Regions from separate parts of the Paenibacillus sp. GQ49 genome, predicted to be linked through region 4. Evidence: riboswitches for the same ligand, from Rfam matches in the RefSeq annotation. Region 4 holds a riboswitch; each other region holds the start of a gene.
What was found. A riboswitch is a leader RNA that binds a small molecule or an ion and turns the genes downstream of it on or off. The one in region 4 is predicted to bind cyclic di-AMP.

Region 1: another riboswitch for cyclic di-AMP. It lies ahead of AC6CIF_RS31350 (C40 family peptidase); the one in region 4 lies ahead of AC6CIF_RS02215 (C40 family peptidase).
Region 2: another riboswitch for cyclic di-AMP. It lies ahead of AC6CIF_RS29755 (resuscitation-promoting factor); the one in region 4 lies ahead of AC6CIF_RS02215 (C40 family peptidase).
Region 3: another riboswitch for cyclic di-AMP. It lies ahead of AC6CIF_RS09910 (HAD family hydrolase); the one in region 4 lies ahead of AC6CIF_RS02215 (C40 family peptidase).

Annotation. Positions count from the first base shown of each region.
Region 1 is NZ_JCAXEL010000034.1:28,403-33,529, reverse strand. It holds gene AC6CIF_RS31380 (hypothetical protein) at 1-66, shown strand, start outside; gene AC6CIF_RS31375 (hypothetical protein) at 92-286, shown strand; gene AC6CIF_RS31370 (4a-hydroxytetrahydrobiopterin dehydratase) at 317-613, shown strand; gene rbsK (ribokinase) at 657-1,637, shown strand; gene AC6CIF_RS31360 (c-type cytochrome) at 1,712-2,068, opposite strand; gene AC6CIF_RS31355 (GNAT family N-acetyltransferase) at 2,219-2,713, opposite strand; gene AC6CIF_RS31350 (C40 family peptidase) at 3,067-3,537, opposite strand; cyclic di-AMP (ydaO/yuaA leader) riboswitch at 3,541-3,678, opposite strand; gene AC6CIF_RS31345 (hypothetical protein) at 3,924-4,775, opposite strand; gene AC6CIF_RS31340 (M1 family metallopeptidase) at 4,786-5,127, opposite strand, start outside.
Region 2 is NZ_JCAXEL010000029.1:13,998-19,124, forward strand. It holds gene AC6CIF_RS29745 (HD domain-containing protein) at 1-381, shown strand, start outside; gene AC6CIF_RS29750 (TatD family hydrolase) at 714-1,484, shown strand; cyclic di-AMP (ydaO/yuaA leader) riboswitch at 1,726-1,979, shown strand; gene AC6CIF_RS29755 (resuscitation-promoting factor) at 2,253-3,437, shown strand; gene rnmV (ribonuclease M5) at 3,593-4,138, shown strand; gene rsmA (16S rRNA (adenine(1518)-N(6)/adenine(1519)-N(6))-dimethyltransferase RsmA) at 4,143-5,045, shown strand; gene yabG (sporulation peptidase YabG) at 5,105-5,127, shown strand, end outside.
Region 3 is NZ_JCAXEL010000004.1:129,105-134,231, reverse strand. It holds gene AC6CIF_RS09925 (urease accessory protein UreF) at 1-287, opposite strand, end outside; tRNA gene AC6CIF_RS09920 (tRNA-Leu) at 711-793, shown strand; gene AC6CIF_RS09915 (glutathione peroxidase) at 937-1,416, opposite strand; cyclic di-AMP (ydaO/yuaA leader) riboswitch at 1,789-1,964, shown strand; gene AC6CIF_RS09910 (HAD family hydrolase) at 2,080-2,478, shown strand; gene AC6CIF_RS09905 (HAD family hydrolase) at 2,820-3,503, shown strand; gene AC6CIF_RS09900 (Nramp family divalent metal transporter) at 3,640-4,935, opposite strand.
Region 4 is NZ_JCAXEL010000001.1:479,518-484,644, forward strand. It holds gene xynC (glucuronoarabinoxylan endo-1,4-beta-xylanase XynC) at 1-266, shown strand, start outside; tRNA gene AC6CIF_RS02205 (tRNA-Leu) at 413-497, opposite strand; gene pelA (pectate lyase) at 636-1,589, opposite strand; cyclic di-AMP (ydaO/yuaA leader) riboswitch at 2,018-2,149, shown strand; gene AC6CIF_RS02215 (C40 family peptidase) at 2,155-2,619, shown strand; gene AC6CIF_RS02220 (carboxymuconolactone decarboxylase family protein) at 2,693-3,022, opposite strand; gene AC6CIF_RS02225 (hypothetical protein) at 3,164-3,382, opposite strand; gene AC6CIF_RS02230 (hypothetical protein) at 3,502-3,831, opposite strand; gene AC6CIF_RS02235 (xanthine phosphoribosyltransferase) at 3,929-4,510, opposite strand; gene AC6CIF_RS02240 (YkvI family membrane protein) at 4,715-5,127, shown strand, end outside.

The DNA of each region.
Region 1 (5,127 bases), on a different contig from region 4:
AAGGAGCAGCACCGCATTCATATTTTGATCGGGGAAGAAGAGTTGACATTTGTACCTTTAATTTAGTGTGTTTATATGCATTTTCAGGGGGATGAATGGAACTGGAATTTCCCCCAAAGCCTTATGGTTAGTGGTTCTATGCCATGTAGGTGATTGGATTTTGAAGCTTGTCCGTGGTAAGATGTTAGTCGTGAAATGGGCCAACCGCATGGCGGTGAGCCTGGCCTTTGAGGTTGCTGTTGATCGCACCGAAGGTGTCGGTGGTTATACGGACATACGTCTGTAATGTACCATCCTATGGGGAGGAAGATAACGCATGGTTTTTTCACAAGAGGAAGTCGAAGCTCATCTGGGAAGGCTGGAAGGCTGGGAACTGGAAGAGGGACGGTGGATTGTACGCAAATTTGTGTTCTCCAACTACATGAAAGGGATTGCATTTGTGGATGAGGTCGCTGCGATCTCGGAAGCGTTCAATCATCATCCTTTTATTACGATTGACTATACAACGGTTACGCTGCGTCTTACGTCATGGGATGCGGGCGGTATTACATCTGTAGATATTAAGGAAGCAGGGCAGTACAACGAAGCTTATGACAAAATGAGGTCGGAATAACAAGGTTGGTTATTATCGCACGGCGGAAGTGAGTGAACCATACATGTCAGACTATAATCAGAAACAACCTCTTATTGCTGTCGTAGGCAGTCTCAATATGGATCTCGTGGTGAAGACAGACATGATTCCGGAAGAGGGAGAGACGGTGAGCGGGGAGGAACTGCATTATCTCGCTGGTGGCAAAGGGGCGAACCAGGCTGTTGCCGCTGCACGTCTGGGTGGACAGACCACAATGATTGGTGCGGTGGGATCGGATGGTTTTGGCGAACGTCTGCTGCACAGTCTGACGGAAAGTGGTGCAGATGTCTCGCAGGTTCGCAGATTGGAAGACACGGTTACAGGGACGGCTTCCATCTGGCTCTCTCGGGGAGACAATCGGATTATCGTTATTCCTGGTGCGAATGGGCAAGTAGTGCCTGAGATGCTGGAAGAGGCGGATACGGTAAAAAGCCTGACTGCAGCCGCAGCGGTGCTGCTGCAGCTGGAGATCCCGCTGCCAGCGGTTACCCGCGCCGCCCAACTGGCAGCTGAAGGCAGCGCACTGGTGGTGCTCAACCCGGCTCCCGCGGTGCCGGGTCTGCCCCAGGAGCTCCTGCGGTGCGTCGACGTTGTCACGCCGAACCGCAGCGAGCTTGCCGTGCTTACCGGCCGGGATCATCTCCGGCCGGAAGACCTGGATGCGGCGGTCGCAGAGCTCGCCGCATCCCTCGGGGCCGCTGTCGTCACGACGCTCGGCCCCGAGGGGGCTGTGTACGCGGCGCCTGGTGGCCGCGTACAAGCAGGGCGTGCCGGCGCGTGCCGTGCGCCCGGCTACGCCGTAAGCGCCGTCGATACGACCGGCGCTGGCGATTGCTTCAACGGCGCGCTGGCGGTAGCCCTCGCGCGCGGTGAGACCTTGGACGCGGCTGTAGGCTTCGCCATGGGTGCGGCCGCGTTATCCGTGACAAAGCTCGGCGCCCAGTCCGGGATGCCGTCCGCACGTGAAGTTGAGGCCTTTCTGGCCGAGAATGCGCCAGAGTCCTAATAATTGGCATAACAAAGAGGCTCTTATTCTCCCAAAAGGGGATTAAGCGCCTCTTTGTTATGCGTGTGCAGAGATTATTTCTTCTCTGACAGCCACATGGCGATATTTGCAATCTCTTCGTCCTGCAGTTTGCCCTTGAAGGAAGGCATGCCACCTTTACCTTTGACAATCGTAGAATAGATCTTCTCCAGATCATCCTGGCTACCGATGTTGGCCAGAGCAGGTCCTACGCCACCTTGAAGCTGATCCCCGTGACAGGAGATACAATTGGCTTTGACCAGTGCTTCAGCTTGTCCAGCATCCAATGTTACTTCCGGCATGGTTGGTTTGGCTTCTTCAGCCACTTCTTCTTTCCCTGGAAGCGTAAACATTAAAACAATAGCTAAAGCGCATGCTGCAAAAAATACTCCGCTCATGATCCATTTGTGCATCCCTTATGTCCCCTCCAGAATGAAAGATCATCTAACCTGAAACTATCCATATCATTATAACGGAACCTGTACTGACATCATAGCATTTTGTGGGAATTTTTTGAACTAATCACATAACAAGGGGCGAATTTGGTTGTTTTGCAATGGTTTCTAACCGCGAGGCCCTTCATAAACCATACAGTGAAAGGGCTTCAAGCCGCTTGGGGTCTGTCGTTCGTATGTATCCTGGGTGACAAATCCACTCTTCAGATAGACTTGAATGGCACGAGCATTCCAAGTGAGTACTTCCAGATCAATCTCATTCGTGGGATTTCGGCGAATGGCTTCCTGTACAATGGCAGTGACAAAAGCTGTCCCTTGACCCTGACCACACAGCTCTGGATGCATGCCAAGGCCAATCCGGGTTACCCCTTGAAGTGGGAAGTATTGAGCAAACCCACATATACGATCGTTCTGATCCAGGACGATCGCATATTGCTCCTGCCGCAGCTGTGCATCTCCGAATTCGACTTCCAGAGCTTTCATCTGCTCCCAGGGGAGCCAGCTGTAGATATTGTAAGGCGGGTCATACTGCCAACTGCAGATAAGCTCCGCATGTTCTTCTCGCATGGGTACAACGTGAAACGTCACAGGGGTTTCCTTCATACACCTGCATGCTCCTTTCCTTGAAACAGAACTCTTTGTCCACTCTACAAAAGAGATGTTCATTTAGCAAGTCTTCCTTCCCAAGAAAAAAAATGAAACAAAAGTTCCGGTAATTCCGTTTATATTATAACGGGATGGGTAAAAACATCATAAGGGCACGGACGAACGAACGCAAAATGAACCTGTTGATGTCGCAGGATATGCCCCGAGTAACTTGCAACATGAATAAGGATTGAAGCACAAAAAAACCGCCGGATACATTCCTGCGGAGAATGTACCGGGCGGTTCTGTTATGCTTCTTGCTTCGTTCCAGTATGGTTAATGGTTACAGCATCATGTTGCTCAGCTTGTCCCTAGTCAAGGGCCAGTGATTCATATGCGTCCGTGCTCATAATCCGTTTTGCGCCAACATAACGATTGGCCCAATAGTTTTCACTCAATGCACTGATCGTAACGCCTTTGGAAGAAGAGGAGTGTGCAAACTTTCCATCTCCTACAAAGATTCCTACATGAGATACGCCTTTACCTGTTGTATTAAAGAACACCAGATCGCCAGCTCTCATTTCCATGCGGGATACGGAATCGCCCATGTCGAATTGGGAACTGGATTGGCGTGCCAAATCAATACCCAACTTGTCGAATACATACCGTGTAAATCCGGAGCAGTCAAAGCCGTTAAGCGTTGTTCCTCCACTTTTGTATGTAGTTCCCATTGCTGAATCAATTACTGTGTCCATCTTTGAATCTGCGAATGCGCTACCTGCACCAAGTGATAAAGCGAATGTGATGCTAAGTACAGCTGCGGTTAATTTCTTCTTGAACAAGAGATATTCCCCTTCCAATGCCTGCGAGGTTAGCTTAAGGATTCGGTTGAAGGTCCCCTATGATCCCTCTGTAGCAAGATCAATTCACCCATAACTGGTTCCCCCGCTTCCCAGGTGCCAGGAATTTGGCTATGCTAGTTATGCACCTGCGAAATCAAGAAATGACGATTTAATTTTAAGTAGTTACAAATATGAATGTAAAGATTACAAAGTTGTTACTAAAAACTCACTGCGATTATTGTAACAGAGGAGTACGGCTTTGGCAACGTTTAACAACAAATTTAGCAAAAAAACCTCGACCTTTGACGGGGAAAGGTTGAGGTTTGCCTATTTATTAAGTACATATTAGGGCATGAGTTTAACATGTGATGGTAACAATTTTTAAACTATCTGCTCTCACCTTTGGATATTTTGGACTGCCATAATCGGAAATGGCTGCATATTTTCCACAGACTCAATAGACATCTGGCAAGTGGATACGTCTGTTGTAGTATAAGTCCGGTAAGTCCCGTTAATAACCATGAGGCTGAAGTGAATGCCCCAAAGACGAGCAGGTGTACTCCCCCCAGCAGGAGTGCAATGCCGATTACAGCGATGAGATGACGCAGTGCAATCCAGAGTGCTTTGAGGGTACCGTGAGCCCCGCCTTCTCCTTCTGGTGCCGAAACACCGAACTGCATGTAGAGTATGGCGTGGTGGATGATCCAACCATATACAATCCAGGCAGCAACATAAGGGATACCAGGCAAAAGTAATTGAAGGGAATGAAATCCGTCCATGAGAATCGAGTAGAGCTTCGGTATGAGCCAGTAGGCGGGCAGAAGTATCAATAAAGTACGTATGGTGTGGAGCAGCAGCATCGGTTTCCACAGATTTTTGATTCCGCGGACGAAGGGGATGCGCTCTTCTGTAGAGTTAAAGTGCTGAAGTGAGTAGAGCAGTCCTGCCTGAATGAGGGGGCTGATCAACATGCGAACCAGCAGCATGCCCCCCAGAATCCATAGATAACGATGAACCTCCGGATGGGTAGACAGGTTGAGTTGACTTTCCATTTTGAACAAAAGTGTACTCAGTTCCCCGGCATCAGAATCCGGATAACGCAGGAGTAGGGGGATGACCGCCGATTGTACCATTCGATAGAAGAAATATCCCCAAATGAGTTGATAGAGAAATAAGAGTGCGGCAATGAACATATGCTGACGGACGAGAAACCAGCCTTCACGTATTTTCGCTTTCACCGTTTCCACCTCACCATGACAGACCTCCGAATATGGCTTCTATTAGTTTGGTTACACTCATGCTCCAGCGGGATTTCGCCCGCTCATCCAGTCCGGATTTCAGGAAATTGTTCATATGGCGGTTCTCCAGCACGATCGTGTACAGGGGATCGGTCATGGCCCAGGATACGGGGGATGTGTGAGTTAATTTATAGGTGATGCGATCTTCTTTGCCATTCCATTGCTTGGTGAGGATATGCCCGTCTTCAAAAGCAATGCGAACAGGAACGGCGCTGTAGTCACTGCCTTTTTTCGCTATCGTCACGGATGACTCGTACAATGTTTGACCGTCTTTCTGTACGGGCGTAACACG
Region 2 (5,127 bases), on a different contig from region 4:
GATACTGTTCTGAGTGAGTTATGCGAACGTTTTATGGATCGCAAGTTATATAAGTATGTAGAGCTTGAACAGGTCGACTTGACAATGATGGAAGAGATTCGGGAAGCTTTTGTACAGGCAGGTCTCGATCCCGAATATGATCTTGAAATTGATTTTCCTTCGGATAATCCGTATGATGTGTTTCGTCCGGATGAATCCACAGATAAGCAGATTCTTCTTCTGGATCGACAGGACAATTTACGTGAGTTGTCAGAAGTATCTGACATTGTCCGTTCCATCAGTGGGCTTCACCGAGGGAAACATCATTTGTATTACCCGCAAAACAAGGTGGATGCGATTATTCACGAATTACCGTCACATATACGCCCCTATTTCTTGTAATCGTGTGGGTATAATCCAATGAAGAATTTCGATATCAAAACACTTTCTAAAAGAGCTATTTTTCATGATACAGTAATCTGCTTTAATGGGGAGTATATGTAGATCGACATAATTTTGTAAATGCAAGCAGGCAGAATGAGCACAATCAACAATATATAGATCAGAATATCCGTATATCTTCTATATATTGTAGTTGTGAAGAAACAAACGTAATGATGTAATACACAGATTACCCAAAATGTTTTATGTATGAGTCATTGAATTATTGAATTTTACAAATTGAATTTTCAGAAGAAGATAGTCGTTATTTCGACATGAAGGGAGATACAGACATGATGCTGTTCGACACACATACACATCTGGATGCACCACAATTCGACGAGGACCGCGAGGACATGATTCAGCGTGCTGTGGATGCAGGAGTTGGTCGCATGATCAACATTGGCTTTAACCGGGAGACGATTCCAACCACAATGAAACTCGCCGAAACATATGACTTTATATATGCAGCTGTAGGGTGGCATCCCGTAGATGCGATCACAATGCAGGAGGGCGATTTGGAGTGGATTGCATCTTTATGCAAGCATGAAAAAGTGGTTGCGATCGGTGAGATTGGGTTGGATTATCACTGGGATACTTCACCGAAAGAAATACAGCATCGCGTATTACGACAACAAATTGCTTTGGCGCGTGAAGTGAACATGCCAATTGTCATCCATAATCGGGATGCACATGAGGATATCATAAGAATTTTGCGTGAAGAGAAGGCGGGGGAAGTTGGTGGTGTGATGCACTCGTTCTCGGGCAGCTGGGAAACAGCAAAAAGTTGTCTCGATATGGGCTTCCATCTCTCCTTCGGAGGACCGATCACATTCAAAAATGCAAAGCAGCCCAAAGAGGTGCTGGAGAAGGTTCCTATGGACCGGTTTTTCATTGAAACAGATGCTCCATATTTGACACCTCACCCTTATCGTGGGAAGCGAAATGAGACAGCGCATGTACGTCTGGTTGCAGAGGCAGCTGCGGAAATTAAAGGCATTTCGGTGGAGGAAATTGCTGCAATAACAACCAAAAATGCCATGGAACGATTTGGGATTCGTTAAAAAAACGAGCAAATGAGGTGAAAAAGGCAGGTAAGCGGAGGTAATTTGCCCTTTGATCCAAATAAATCAAGAATATTACAATATTTTAACCAAATATTCAGAAAAACGTACTTGATCAACGCTTTACAACATGCATCAAAACAGGATATCATCTTTTCAGTGAATTGTTGTGCGGAAAATTGGACAGATGTTCGGGGGATGAACAAAGGGACACTTTCCGATGAAACAACATTACTTTCATGAATCAGTCTCGCTGAGTCTCCGTTATCGGAGAGCGGGGGAACCAATAGGGCTTAAACATCGGTGTATTTGGCCGATGCGCAACGTTCGCTGACCCAAAAGCAGCGAAGAGAACTGCGAAGCCGTATTTGATTTCTTCTTTGGGTCTCGGGGTGAATTCAAGGGCGTCCGCCATGAGCGGGTGACCCAAGATAGGGCGGCTCTCTTTCGCCCGAACCCGACAGCTAACCTCGCAAGCGGAAAAAGAGAGGCAACCTCGTGCATGAATTTCCGATATTCAAAATCATTCGGAAGCCACGAAAGAGTTCCTCTTACACTCTTTCTTTGGCTTTTTTGTTTTTGAATAAAAGAAATATTGTCATCATACGGTAGGTATTCAGGAGGATGACATCATGTTGCGAAGATTGATTCATGGTGCAGAACCGGATTATGTTGGTCCAATCTGTGTTCTGTAGAAAATTTGGTATAGTCACGTCAAAGACATCATGCATTACTTTAGACGACGAGGCTATGAAGGAGGACGGAGAAGTGGGCACATTCCAACCAGAAGAGACCCATGAGTCACGATCATCCAGTAAGTCTTTCGCGTTGCGGTGGAAGCATGAGAACATGCGTCAAATGGCATTGATCGCGATTTTCTCAATTGCGCTTACAATCATGATCTTGTTAGTCGTTTACGGTCAGGCCGGGAAACAAATTTCACTGGTTATTGACGGCAAAGCTCAGGTGGTAGAGACTCGTACAGGAATGCTTCAGGAAATGCTGGAGGAGCAGTCGATCACAGTCAGCCCTCACGATAAGGTATCCATGTCCATGAACGGGGCGATTACAGATGGAGACCGAATCGTTATTGAGCGGGCCGTTCCAGTTAACATTACGGCAGACGGAGACACCAAGACTCTGTATACAACCGATTCATCGGTAGAAGATGCAATTCAAAAATCAGGTATTCAAGTTGAAAGTAATGATAAAGTGTATCCGGCGCTTGGAACTGCGATCAAAGCGGATATGAAGATCCGTGTAGTGCGCGTAACAAAGCGTACAGTGAATGTAGAGCAACCGATTGCTTACAAAGTCATTAAAACGGCTGACCCTAGCTTGTACAAAGGGGATAACCGTGTCGTTGTAAACGGCAAAGAAGGCAAACTTGTGCAGCATATCGAAAAGGTATTTCAGGATGGAGAACTGGTCTCCAAAAAAATGGTCGGCAAATCTGTCGCGAATAATCGTGTAGATAAAGTGATCGCTGTCGGCACCAAAGCAAAACCGGTCGTGAAGGAACCTGAGATTCAGACCGTATCGGCTCAAACGTCAACAACCAAAAAGGCTACAACAACGAACTCGAAGAAAACATCTGCCTCGGGCAGCAAAGTAATTACCGTATCCGGGACTTCTTTTAAATACTCCAAAGTACTTAAAAATGTATCCATGACTGCCTACTCTTCCGAAGAGCCTGGCATTGGTACTAAAACGGCTTCTGGTACTCGTGTAACAGAAGGACGCACCATTGCGGTTGATCCCAAAGTCATTCCAATTGGCTGGTGGGTATATATCGAAGGTCTGGGATTCCGTCGTGCGGAAGATACAGGCGGTGCTATTAAAGGCAACAAAATTGATGTATATTATGACAGTGTGAAGCATGCCCTGAATTTTGGACGTAAGAAAGGCAAGACGGTCTACGTGATCGGTCCAGTGAAGCCGGAAGCGAACTAAAATCGTTTTACTTTGAAATGGGAATGCTATAAAATAGTTGCATGAATGATTCATGCGGAATATGCGGCGGAGGAGTCTGAATTCAGTCTCCCCCGCCGTTTGGCAGAGAAGAGGATATTCCTCTTCTTTTTGCGTTAGAAAGGAAGAAATGGAACATGATAAAAGAAGTCATTGTGGTGGAAGGCCGTGACGATACGGTAGCTATCCGTCGGGCCGTTGAAGCCGATACCATAGAAACAGGTGGATCAGCCATCAACCAACGCATTCTGAAGCGGATTGCGCTTGCTCAGGAGAGACGGGGAGTCATTGTACTGACCGATCCGGATCATGCTGGCGAACGCATTCGTAAAATTATTGCGAACAAGGTGCCAGGCTGCAAACATGCCTTCATTCCGGAAGCCGATGCAACGCGCAAAGGGGACATTGGGGTGGAGAATGCCTCACCAGAGGCGATCCGTCATGCTCTGGCGCGTGTACATACTTCATACGAAGGTGCTCCGAGCCTGATTGATTGGGAGGACCTGATCGCGGCAGGACTTATTGTGCATCCGCAGGCTGCTGCACGTCGCATGGAGATGGGCAATCTGCTGGGCATCGGTTATTGTAACGGGAAGCAGTTCCACAAACGTCTCAGTGTATTTCAGATTACAAGGGAAGAGTTCTCTACAGCATTAGCGCAAATTGAACGTGAAGGATTGTGAGCATATGAAGAACATGGAAGAGACGATTGAAATTGCAACGCCAAAGCGTACGAAAGAGATTATTCAAAGACACGGATTCTCATTCAAGAAAAGTCTGGGTCAGAACTTTCTGATCGATCAAAATATACTGAACAAAATCGTTAATGCGGCCGATCTGGACGAGTCCAAGGGCGCACTGGAGATCGGGCCTGGTATTGGAGCCCTCACGGAGCGACTGGCTCGGGTAGCCGGTCCCGTCACAGCCGTAGAGATTGACCAGCGCTTGATCCCAATCCTGGGAGAAGTGATGCAGCCTTATTCAAATGTACGTGTTCATCATGGCGATGTGTTAAAGCTTGATCTGGCTGAGTTGTTTAATACGGATTTTGCATCCGTGGACAAAGTCAGTGTTGTGGCTAACCTGCCTTATTATGTAACGACTCCAATCATGATGAAACTTCTGGAAGAGAAACTGCCGGTAGACAGCATTGTTGTCATGATCCAAAAAGAAGTGGCTGAACGCATGGCTGCTGCACCGGGATCAAAAGACTACGGTAGTCTGAGCATCGCAGTTCAGTACTACAGTATGCCGGAACTTGTGTGTATTGTGCCTCCTACGGTCTTCATTCCGCAACCTAATGTGGAATCAGCTGTCATTAAGCTGAAGGTGCGTGAGCAGCCACCAGTGGAGATTCCGGATGAAGCACACTACTTCGAAGTGGTACAGGCTTCTTTTGCCCAGCGGAGAAAAACAATCTCAAACAACTTGAAGGCACGTTTCTTCACAAAGGAGAACCGGGAACAGGCAGACATTCTGCTGGAGCAGGCAGGTATTCAACCGTCCCGGCGTGGAGAGACATTGAGTCTGCAAGAGTATGCCACACTCAGCACCGTAATGTGGGAAGCAGGGGTACGTGCAGCGCTGTAAAATTTGAATGAACCAAACCGGGTCTTTGCCCATACGATGGGGTAGAGGTGATTACGTTGATGAATATCGGAGACTTGGTCGT
Region 3 (5,127 bases), on a different contig from region 4:
CTGAGATCTCCAGGGGTTCGCTGAACATGGACGAGCTTGTCGATCAGAGCTATCCGCCATGTATCCTTGTGATCTGCTGCGGTATAGATACCTTTGATGGCCATACCTTCAAGACGAACGATGCTGGGATGCAACTGACAACGCATGAATGATTCGAGATCTTCTGCATTACGAATGGTACCCTCCCTAATATGGATATCCATGCCGAAGGAATGGGTGAACCCTCCGACCTGAATAGAGGAATCAAGCAGTTTGACATAATCGAGCAGCTTATTCCCACGGTTCACAATCATTCGCCTCCTGTGTTCGTTAAATGTCACTTAAAGTGACATTTATATTCCTTTTTGTTTGCTTTATGTTTAAAAATCCGAATTATATGATAGTTATCATCCCATAAATGTCCGCTTTTTGTCAATAGTATCAGTGAAATTTAATGAATAGAATCTAAATCTAAATTATTGTGTTATTTTAAATAACGTGTAATGTCATATGTATGAATAGGTGAAGGAAGGACTATATATAAATGAATAAGATCAGCTCAAGCCGGAAAAGAGGGGATCAAATCTAATCATATGCATTTCATGGGTAAAGATGACGAGATTATGCGATTTTTGATGAAAATGCCTAGCTGAAAAAGTAGTATTAAAAAATACTTTACTTTTAGTTCTGAACCCGGTATAATCAATTCTGTTGCCGATTATTTACGACATGCGGTCGTGGTGGAATGGCAGACACGCTATCTTGAGGGGGTAGTGGGCGTATGCCCGTGGAGGTTCGAGTCCTCTCGACCGCATCATATGAACGATTAAAAAGAAGCTTTCCATTAATGGAAAGCTTCTTTTTTTGTCTTTTTGAAATGACATTAAAGTTGAGAAAAAAGGCCATCCATTACCGGGGCAATGGTGCTCTACCTTCCGGCTACGGGTGGCCAATGTATTATTTTTGCAGCAAGTTCTTGATATCTTCTTCAATCTTGTCCGGTGTTGTTTTGGGAGCATAACGTTTCAGTACCTGTCCGTTCTGATCCACAAGGAATTTGGTGAAATTCCATTTGATTGCTTTGGAGCCGAGCAGGCCAGGAGCTTCTGTACTAAGGTGTTGGAAAAGAGGGTGAGCGCTTGAGCCGTTCACATCAATTTTCTCAAACATAGGGAAGCTTACGCCATAATTCATCTGACAGAACTCGGCAATATCGTCGGAAGATCCTTTTTCCTGTGCAAACTGGTTGCTTGGGAAACCAAGAACTTCAAATGGAGCATCTTGAAACTTGTCTTGCAGTTCTTGCAGTCCTTTGAATTGAGGGGTAAGGCCGCATGAGCTTGCCGTATTCACGATCAGTAACACTTTGTCACGGTAGTCGGACATTTCAACTTCTTGACCGCGAAGGGTATTCACTTTGTAATCGTAGACTGTCATCTAAATCGCCTCCATTTATTTACTCTTATATCTTCTATTATATTGGTTACAATTAAATAATGCAAAACTAATATGGTGTTAAAAGAATCAAAACAGGCAAGTTGTGCTAAATACGTGAATGAATTGCGAGTTGATTTTCGTCAGAGTGAGAATTAGATAGATTTAAAGAGATGGATAGAGTATGACCTTATTGTAAGCGCTATTATATGTGAGTATTGCCGAAAATCTGTCGATTCGGTGATCTGTGCGGACTTTACACCGTCATGGCGCGGGTGTATGATTCATAACGTGATTTCAATTTAAACTAAATTGTACCTGAAAAACGAAACAAACGATAATATCGCTCGATCTTATCCTTAAGATATACGAACGATGTTTTAATCGCTGAGTTTTCATTCATTGATGAGTGGAAAACGGGGGAACCAACAGAATGCGCTGTCCAGGACAGTAGGCATTCATGGGGTGAATTTTCCGGTGACAGCCGGAAATAGGGCGACTCTCGCGCCCGAATCCGTCAGCTAACCTCGTAAGCGTTAAAGGGAGAGGCAACAAGCCGTACGCTGGTTCATGGCGTTTTCGCCATGGGTTCTTTAAGAAGCGTTCGGGAGGCCTTGGTCCCCCACGCTTCTTTTTTGTTGTCTTTTCACGCCAAGGGAGGAACAAATGATGGATACTGAGATGATCTTAGTGACTGCTCCAAATGAAGCAGGACGCAAATTTATTAAATTGCTGATGTACAAAAAAATGCCGTTTGCCGTTCTAACCAATAGTGCAGGGGAAGAGCGCAGACTCCGTAGAATCGGAGTAGAACATGTCATTCGCATGAATACGGCTGCAGCTCAAAAATGGTTTTTGCCGCAGGGCAGCGTAGGCAACGTGTTTATTTTCGAGAACAGCCTGAATCTGACCTGTCGTTATTTACAGATCTGCCGTTCATGGACATCGAAATCCCTGTGCGTCATTACGGAGCAGAGTCATCCAAAGGGCATTTATCGAGGAATGGGTGCAGACCGGATTGTGTATTCACTTAATGGAGAAGTCGGCTTTCTCCTGAATGGTTAGTGCGCTAGCTTGTTAGCTTGTGATTGCTCCGGTGTAAGGGGCCTGTTATAATTGAATATATCAATAAACGGAAATTTGAGGAGACTCATGCAGGATGGTGAGTCTTCTTTTTTATGGTTTTAAAGGTAGTTCAAAAAGTCCGCTTTTGATTACGAAGGATGCCTGGCGGCATCATCAGCATCGAATATGAAATTCAGCCGAAATGTCCGTTGCTCACGTAGTTTTCCCTACGCTCCGCTACTCCATTTCTAGCTTCATTCCATCTTCTCGGTACTGAAAACCAGACTTTTTGAACACGATTAGGATCAGGAATCACCTGTGGCTTACAAGGAGGAATTGGCGTGCCGGATGTAGGTGGATTAAAGTGGTTGTTTTTTGATGTTGGAGATACGCTGGTGGATGAATGGGAGCCGGTTGATGATATTATCGGACAATTCGTCCGCGAAGCCTGTGCATTGGGGTATCTGGTGAAGATTGAGGCGGTAAGAGAACTGTTCGCGAACTGTTATCAGAATTATGAGCAATGGCCTATGAGAGTGGCTATTCGCACATTCATTGGAGATGAGAAGCACCAGAAACAGATTCAGGACAAGCTGAAATTTCAAAAAGATCTTGAACGTCCTTTTCCTTCAGCGGATTCCGTTCTTCAGCAGTTGTCACGGCATTATCGCATTGGCATTATTGCCAATCAGAGTCCTGGAACGGAAGAGAGACTGGAAAGCTACGGGTTGCGGAAGTATGTTGATGTTCTGGCATGTTCGGCTGAAGAAGGAGTGTCCAAGCCAGACCCTGAGTTATACGCTGTGGCCTTGAAGCAGGCCGGTTGTGAACCGGGGGAAGCCGTCATGATCGGCGATCGGATCGATAACGACATTATACCTGCTCGTAAGCTGGGCATGCGTACGATTCGAATTATGCAGGGTTACGGAAGATTCCAGCCAGAACTATCGGATGACAAACGTGCGGATTGGACTGTTGATTCATTGGATCAGCTCCTGCCATTACTGATACCAAATCAGGATTAGATGGTTGTTTATTGGAGTTTGAGTTTTACTATAAAAGGAAACACCTTGCTGTATTGCAACAATAAAGGCTGATCAACTGGGGTATGCAATACCCGAGTTGATCAGCCTTTTTAGTATTTAGTCGATAAGAACGAGATTAGAATAACCGAATCGTCTGAATGATCAGATATACATTCAGCACAACGATAATCGCGGCAATGACCCATGAGATGATTTTGAGCCACAATTTGTTGGCGAATGCACCCATGCTTTTTTTATCACTCGTGAACATCACGAGAGGGATTACCGCAAAAGGTAATTGAAGAGACAGCACAACCTGACTCAAAATGAGCAGTTCTTCTGTGCCGTGTTCTCCTGCAATGGCTGTGACAATTACCGCAGGGATGATGGCAATCAGACGTGTGACCAGTCTGCGCAGCCAAGCCGGAATTCGAATGTTCAGGAAACCTTCCATAACAATCTGCCCGGCGAGTGTACCTGTAAGGGTAGAATTCTGACCTGATGCTAACAGCGCAACACCGAACAGGATACTTGCAACGGTTGTACCCAATAGAGGTGTCAGCAGATGGTAGGCATCTGCGATCTCGGCAACCTGTGTCATGCCTGCCCTGTGAAATACAGCAGCAGATACAATCAGGATGGCCGCATTGATGAACAGGGCTAGTGTCAGCGCGATTGTAGAATCCATGGTCGAGTACCGAATAGCTTCTTTTTTACCCTGTGGTGTCTGTTCGATCTGACGGGTCTGCACAATGGAAGAATGCAGGTACAGATTATGCGGCATCACGGTTGCTCCGATAATACCAATGGCGATATAGAGCATAGCCGGGTTTTGCAAAATCTCAACATTTGGTACAAAACCATGGAGAACACCGCCCATATCCGGTTTCGCCAGGAACAGGTCAATCCCAAAGCAGAGGGCAATGGTTGCCATTAGCACAATGACGAGAGTTTCCAAAGCGCGGAAGCCTTTGTTTTGCAGTACAAGAATCAGGAGTACATCAACTGCGGTGATAATCACGCCGTATAACATGGGGATGTTAAATAACAGCTTTAACGCGATGGCAGAACCTATAACCTCAGCCAGATCGGTGGCTGCAATGGCAAGCTCACATAGAATCCATAACATCATGACGACTGGCATGCTAAAACGTTCGCGACAGGCTTGAGCCAGATCCCGTCCAGTGACAATTCCTAGCTTTCCAGCCAACGATTGAAGTACAACGGCCATCAGGTTCGAGAGCAGGATGACGGATAACAAGGTATACCCGAACTGCGAGCCACCTGCGATATCTGTTGCCCAGTTACCGGGGTCCATGTAACCTACGGCAACGAGGTATCCTGGGCCTACAAAGGCGAGGAATTTCTTCCACCATGCAGCATTCTGCGGAACTTTCATGGAACTATGTGCTTCTCCAAGGGAAGGGGCCATGCCCGCAGTAGACAATGATTCTCTTGAAGGCGCGTTGAACGGATTTTTTTTACTCATACGATAATCACCTGACTTTGGAATATTGATGCGGGACAAACCGCTCATGATATATCTAAATTTTTATGTTTATTGTTACATTGTACTCCTTCAATAATTTTTGTCTAGTGCAACTTTTATGTATTAACACAAAAT
Region 4 (5,127 bases):
GGAACGGCATTAATAACACTATAACAGGTACCAAAAACGTAAAGTTTCGTTATGCGCTGGAAAGCGGCACTCGGAACCTCGACATTTTTGTTAACGGAACCAAAGTCATTAGCAACGAGCCTTTTCCGGCTACGGGAAGCTGGTCCACTTGGGTTGAAAAAACAATACAGGTCCCCATGAACACGGGGACCAATACATTGAAAGTGGTTACCACCGGATCGGAAGGACCGAATATTGACAGCGTTAATGTTACCGCAGCACAATAAACGTTCCGTATGGCTGATGGAAGACCCTTTGCTGTACGTGCAGCTAAGCACTAACCTCATCGATACTCGAGTCTAAAGTTAGTGTTATATCAAAAAATGCAAAAAAAAGACTCCTTGAGCGTTAGCTTATGGAGTCTTTTTTTAGATGCGGTCGAGAGGACTCGAACCTCCACGGGGGGTTAGCCCACACGGACCTGAACCGTGCGCGTCTGCCAATTCCGCCACGACCGCATATTGTATCTCCGAGATCAATATCGGCGACAAGAAATAATATATCATGCGGAATCTATCATGTCAACACTGAAAATAATAACAATAAAGCCCGAAACAGACGTCCATGTCGATTCGGGCTTTACCTTTAACTACAAATTACAGCTTGGAAGGCCAGTTGCCATACCATGCATAACCGCCTCTTCTTTCTTTATCAATATCACTTAATTTGTATTTAACTACCCCATCACGACCAATAAAGATTGGTTTATCCGTTCCGATCTCATAGAAGCGTGCCCAAATTGGTGCAGCTTTGGAATCAGCGATAATTTTACTGTCTCCATTAGCTCTTTCATACTTGTAACCCGTAATTTTCACTTTGTTAAACCAAGCCTCCGCTCCTTTAATGGATGCGGTAATTTTAGCGTTAGCAGGTCTGGTTTTCAGAAATTTAACAATCGTTACACTCTCTCCAGCTGTCAGCGATGGCACTTCGTAGATTCTTGCGCTCGCTGGTTTAAGAGAGCTGGAATCATGTTGTTGTCCCCATGCTGTCAGCTTACCACCTGAAACGACCTGTGTATTCAGAATCGCCTCCACACCTTTGGCAACTGAATTTTTACTGCGGTTAGCAAGTGTGCTGTCGATAAACGAGAAATCACCTTTGCGTGCTGCTACTTCATCCAGCATGATCATTACATTAATCATGGCATCATCATTGTAGGTAATGTGCTTGTGATATCCGGAGCTTTGGTAGACTTGTGGCCATCCGCCGTTTGAATACTGCATGTTGATCAAAAAGTTAATGCCTTTGATTGCAGCTGTGGAGTAACGCGGATCATTCGTCTTTTTAAATTCCTTCGCCAATCTTCTAATTTCTGAGTATGTAGCCTTGTTGTCAATCGTTGACTTCGCCCATTCTCCACTGGTTTGTTTATAATCTTTTCTCCAACCTCCATCTGGCAGCTGGTTCTTCAAAACATCGGAAATACTTGCTGTTGTACCTGATGCATCGGCAGCAGATACGGTTGCTACAGGGAGAACTGCCATTCCAACGGCTGAGAATACCATGGTAAATGCTAGAACAAAAGTAACTATTTTTTTTGCTTTCAAAGATAACACTCTCCTATGTTTGTTTTAATAAATCTTCTACTTCTACTTTACCTATGATACGTGTCCCTAAACCTCCTTTTTTTGTATTTATCGCATAATAAAATCAATTTTAATCCAATATGTGGATTGGATAATCAGATAATATGCAAAAAATCGATTTTTGTCAATATATGCAACTTAATGAATATAATATCTTAAATTCTACATAACGGAATAGTTCTTTTAACTCATGACAAACCTATTCATTTATCCAAAATCACCTTCAACGAATCAATAATGACGTTTTTGTCATGAATGATACCCAAACTTGATGCCCTCTTTCATATAAAAACCGTAATTCCGATAACATTGGGGTACTACGAAGGGTTTTAAATGGGTTTGACAATTACGCATTTATGCAATATAGTTTCAAATAGTTACAAAAACTTAATTATTCATTGCCGAGTTTCATGTTTGAAAACGGGGGAACCATTTTGGGTGAATTATTCTTATACATAGGAAATATAGGGAACCTTCTACCGAACCCTTAGCTAACTCCGTAGGCATCGAAGGGAGAACATTGATTTTGAAAAAACTGATTATCTCCATTTTTGGAGCAGCTGTATTATTTACATCCGGGGCAACAAGCACAGAGGCAAGCAGTATCAACTCCGTAGTGAACAACATGACAGGTATTCCTTACAAATGGGGTGGCACAACTGTAGCCGGCTTCGACTGTTCTGGTTTTATGAGATATCTTTTCAACAAATACAGCATTGAACTGCCACGTACTTCTCAGCAGCAAGCCAAAGCAGGTACTCCGGTATCCAAGAGCAATGTTCGGACAGGTGATCTGGTGTTCTTTAATACAACAGGCAAAGGCATTTCACATACAGGTGTATATATCGGCGGCGGACAATTCGCTCATGCCTCCAGCAGTAAAGGTGTAAGCATCACGAAGTTATCGAATCCATACTTCAATGACCGCTATGTAACAGCACGTCGGGTAACTGGACAGTTTATGTATAATAAAATGTTGGGTAAAATGTAATTCACATGCAAAAAGGCATCGGTTATTAACCGGATGCCTTTTTTGTGCTTATAAATGTATGTTGCATTGCTTACTAATGAAGCGCCTTCTGCACTCGCATCGCACCCTGAGACAGGGCATGTCCTCCTCCAACAGCTCCGGCCACGGCTACAGTCTCCATAATCTCCTGATCTGTTGCTCCCTTGGCACGGGCTTCTTCTACATGGTAGAAGGTACATACCTCATTGTTTGCAAACAATCCAATCCCAAGGGCAATTAACTGTTTTGTCTTCGCATCAATCACGCCAGGTTGGAAACATTCTCCGGTAAACTCATGATACGACTTCACCACACCTGGCAGTACATCGCTTAATGCTCCAATCTGATCCTTGTAGGCATGAACTTTATCATTCATCAATGTCATGGCTTGTAGCACACCCTCTCGGCTATAGTTACAGATCTTCCTCACTGTACCTATCTTCTCTCCCGAGTGAGCCAATTATGCCAAGAAATCATGGTAATTCCAAACATTTAACGCTCATGGCTCTGCCATAATTATGAGCTGTTACTCACTAAGTGGACTCTGGCGCGGCTCGCTGAACAGCTGATATCTGTAACTGCGATCCAGCTTAACGACACGTCGATTCTGACGACGGATAAGCACCTGCTCGCCATCCCAGGCAACAACAATCCCGGTTACATCGTTAGATTCCAGCTCGTCCCGTACGACTCTTACTTTCTCACCTGACAGACGCAGAGCGTCCAGTTCTGTATCACTGATCATCTTCATGGCTCCTATATTCCAAATTTATTTACAAAAAGAGACCTAAATGAAATGTCATTTAGGTCTCACGTGACTGTATTGGACTGTCATGTCATTCGAAATTATGTCCCGACTGAAAGTTACCGCTGCGCGTGCTCTTTGCTGTCGTTCTTCTCGAACCAAAAATCAAGCACTTTGGCGGACATCACACGTTCTTCAAGGTACTCCACTTGATGCGGTGTAAATTGTTCTTTCCAAGAGAAGGACAACTCCTCGCACAAGCCTACAATCGTCAGTAATTCTGACCAGGCAACATAGCGTTTGTACCAGAAAAATTGAGGATGTTCAATCATATAGGGATAAAGGTCATCGAATTCCGTATGTTTACAATCCAGGGCACGTTCAAAATGAACTTTCGATTCCGCCAGCTTATCATTAAAAAATTGTTCTGTTGCCGGTTGGTTCCCCATGGTGTTGCCTCCTCTCCCTAACATAACCCCATTATAAATGAAATCGGCGGTCATGCAAAGGCATAGTTCAAAAAATAGGCCCTATTCCTTTAAAATGTCACATTTCGTTATCGTCAAATTGTACCGTACCATCATTCAGGGAACGAATGCGTACCAAGGCTTCCACCGGAATACCCTGTTCACGAATCGTGCGTGCCCCTGCCTGAAAACTTTTCTCGACCACAACGCCGAATCCGACGAGTTCCGCACCGGAACGCTCGATAATTTTGATGACGCCACGAGCGGCATCTCCATTGGCAATGATATCATCAATGAACAAAATACGGTCATTCTCATGAATGAACTCGCGGGATACCATAATGTCAGTTACAATTCCTTTGGTAAAGGACGGTACACGTTCACAGTAAGCATCAGGATCAGCCAGAAGTGTTTTTTTGCGACGGGCGAATACAAGGGGCACCCCAAGTTCATAGGCTGCGGCAAACGCAACCGGAATCCCTGAGGATTCTACCGTGATTACTCGAGTTACTCCACTTTCACGAAAACGGGCAGCAAACTCACGTCCCATCTCCATCGTTAATGCAGGATCAATCTGGTGGTTCAACAGACCATCCAGCTTTAATACTTGATCCGAGATAACCACACCTTCTTGTAATATTCGTTGTTTCAATAATTCCATGATTTGACCTCCCAAGCCTATCCTATGAGGTAAAAGTATCATATATCTATCCATAAGTTCAAGCGAAATTGCCTGCGTGCTGTCCTTGGGATGCATTTCAAGCCTAAGCTCATTATCGATTGTCATGACTTTCGTGGGTCAAGCATACCTTGTACCATGGTACCCGCATGTCCAAACTATACAGGGGCCTGAGAGGGGAAACACATGAAACAGGCATTTCGGGTGCTGCAGATCGCATTTACATACATCGGAACGGTTGTCGGAGCCGGCTTCGCTACAGGGCAGGAAATTTTGCAGTTTTTTACCCAGTATGGCAAATGGGCCACCATCACCATAGGCTTATCAACCATGCTCTTTGTCTGGTTAGGTACCAAAATGATGCTGATCGCTCACGATACCGGGTCCCGTTCTTATGAGGATCTGAACAAACATTTATTCGGCCACAAGGCGGGCAAATGGATTACCTGGGTGACCCTTCTCATTCTCATTGGCGTGAACAGTGTCATGCTTGCCGGAGCAGGTTCCGTTTTTGTCGAACATCTGGGTTTGCATTATCAGACAGGTCTGATCGTCACACTTGTAGGGTCATATCTGCTTCTGGGTCGAGGCATTCAGGC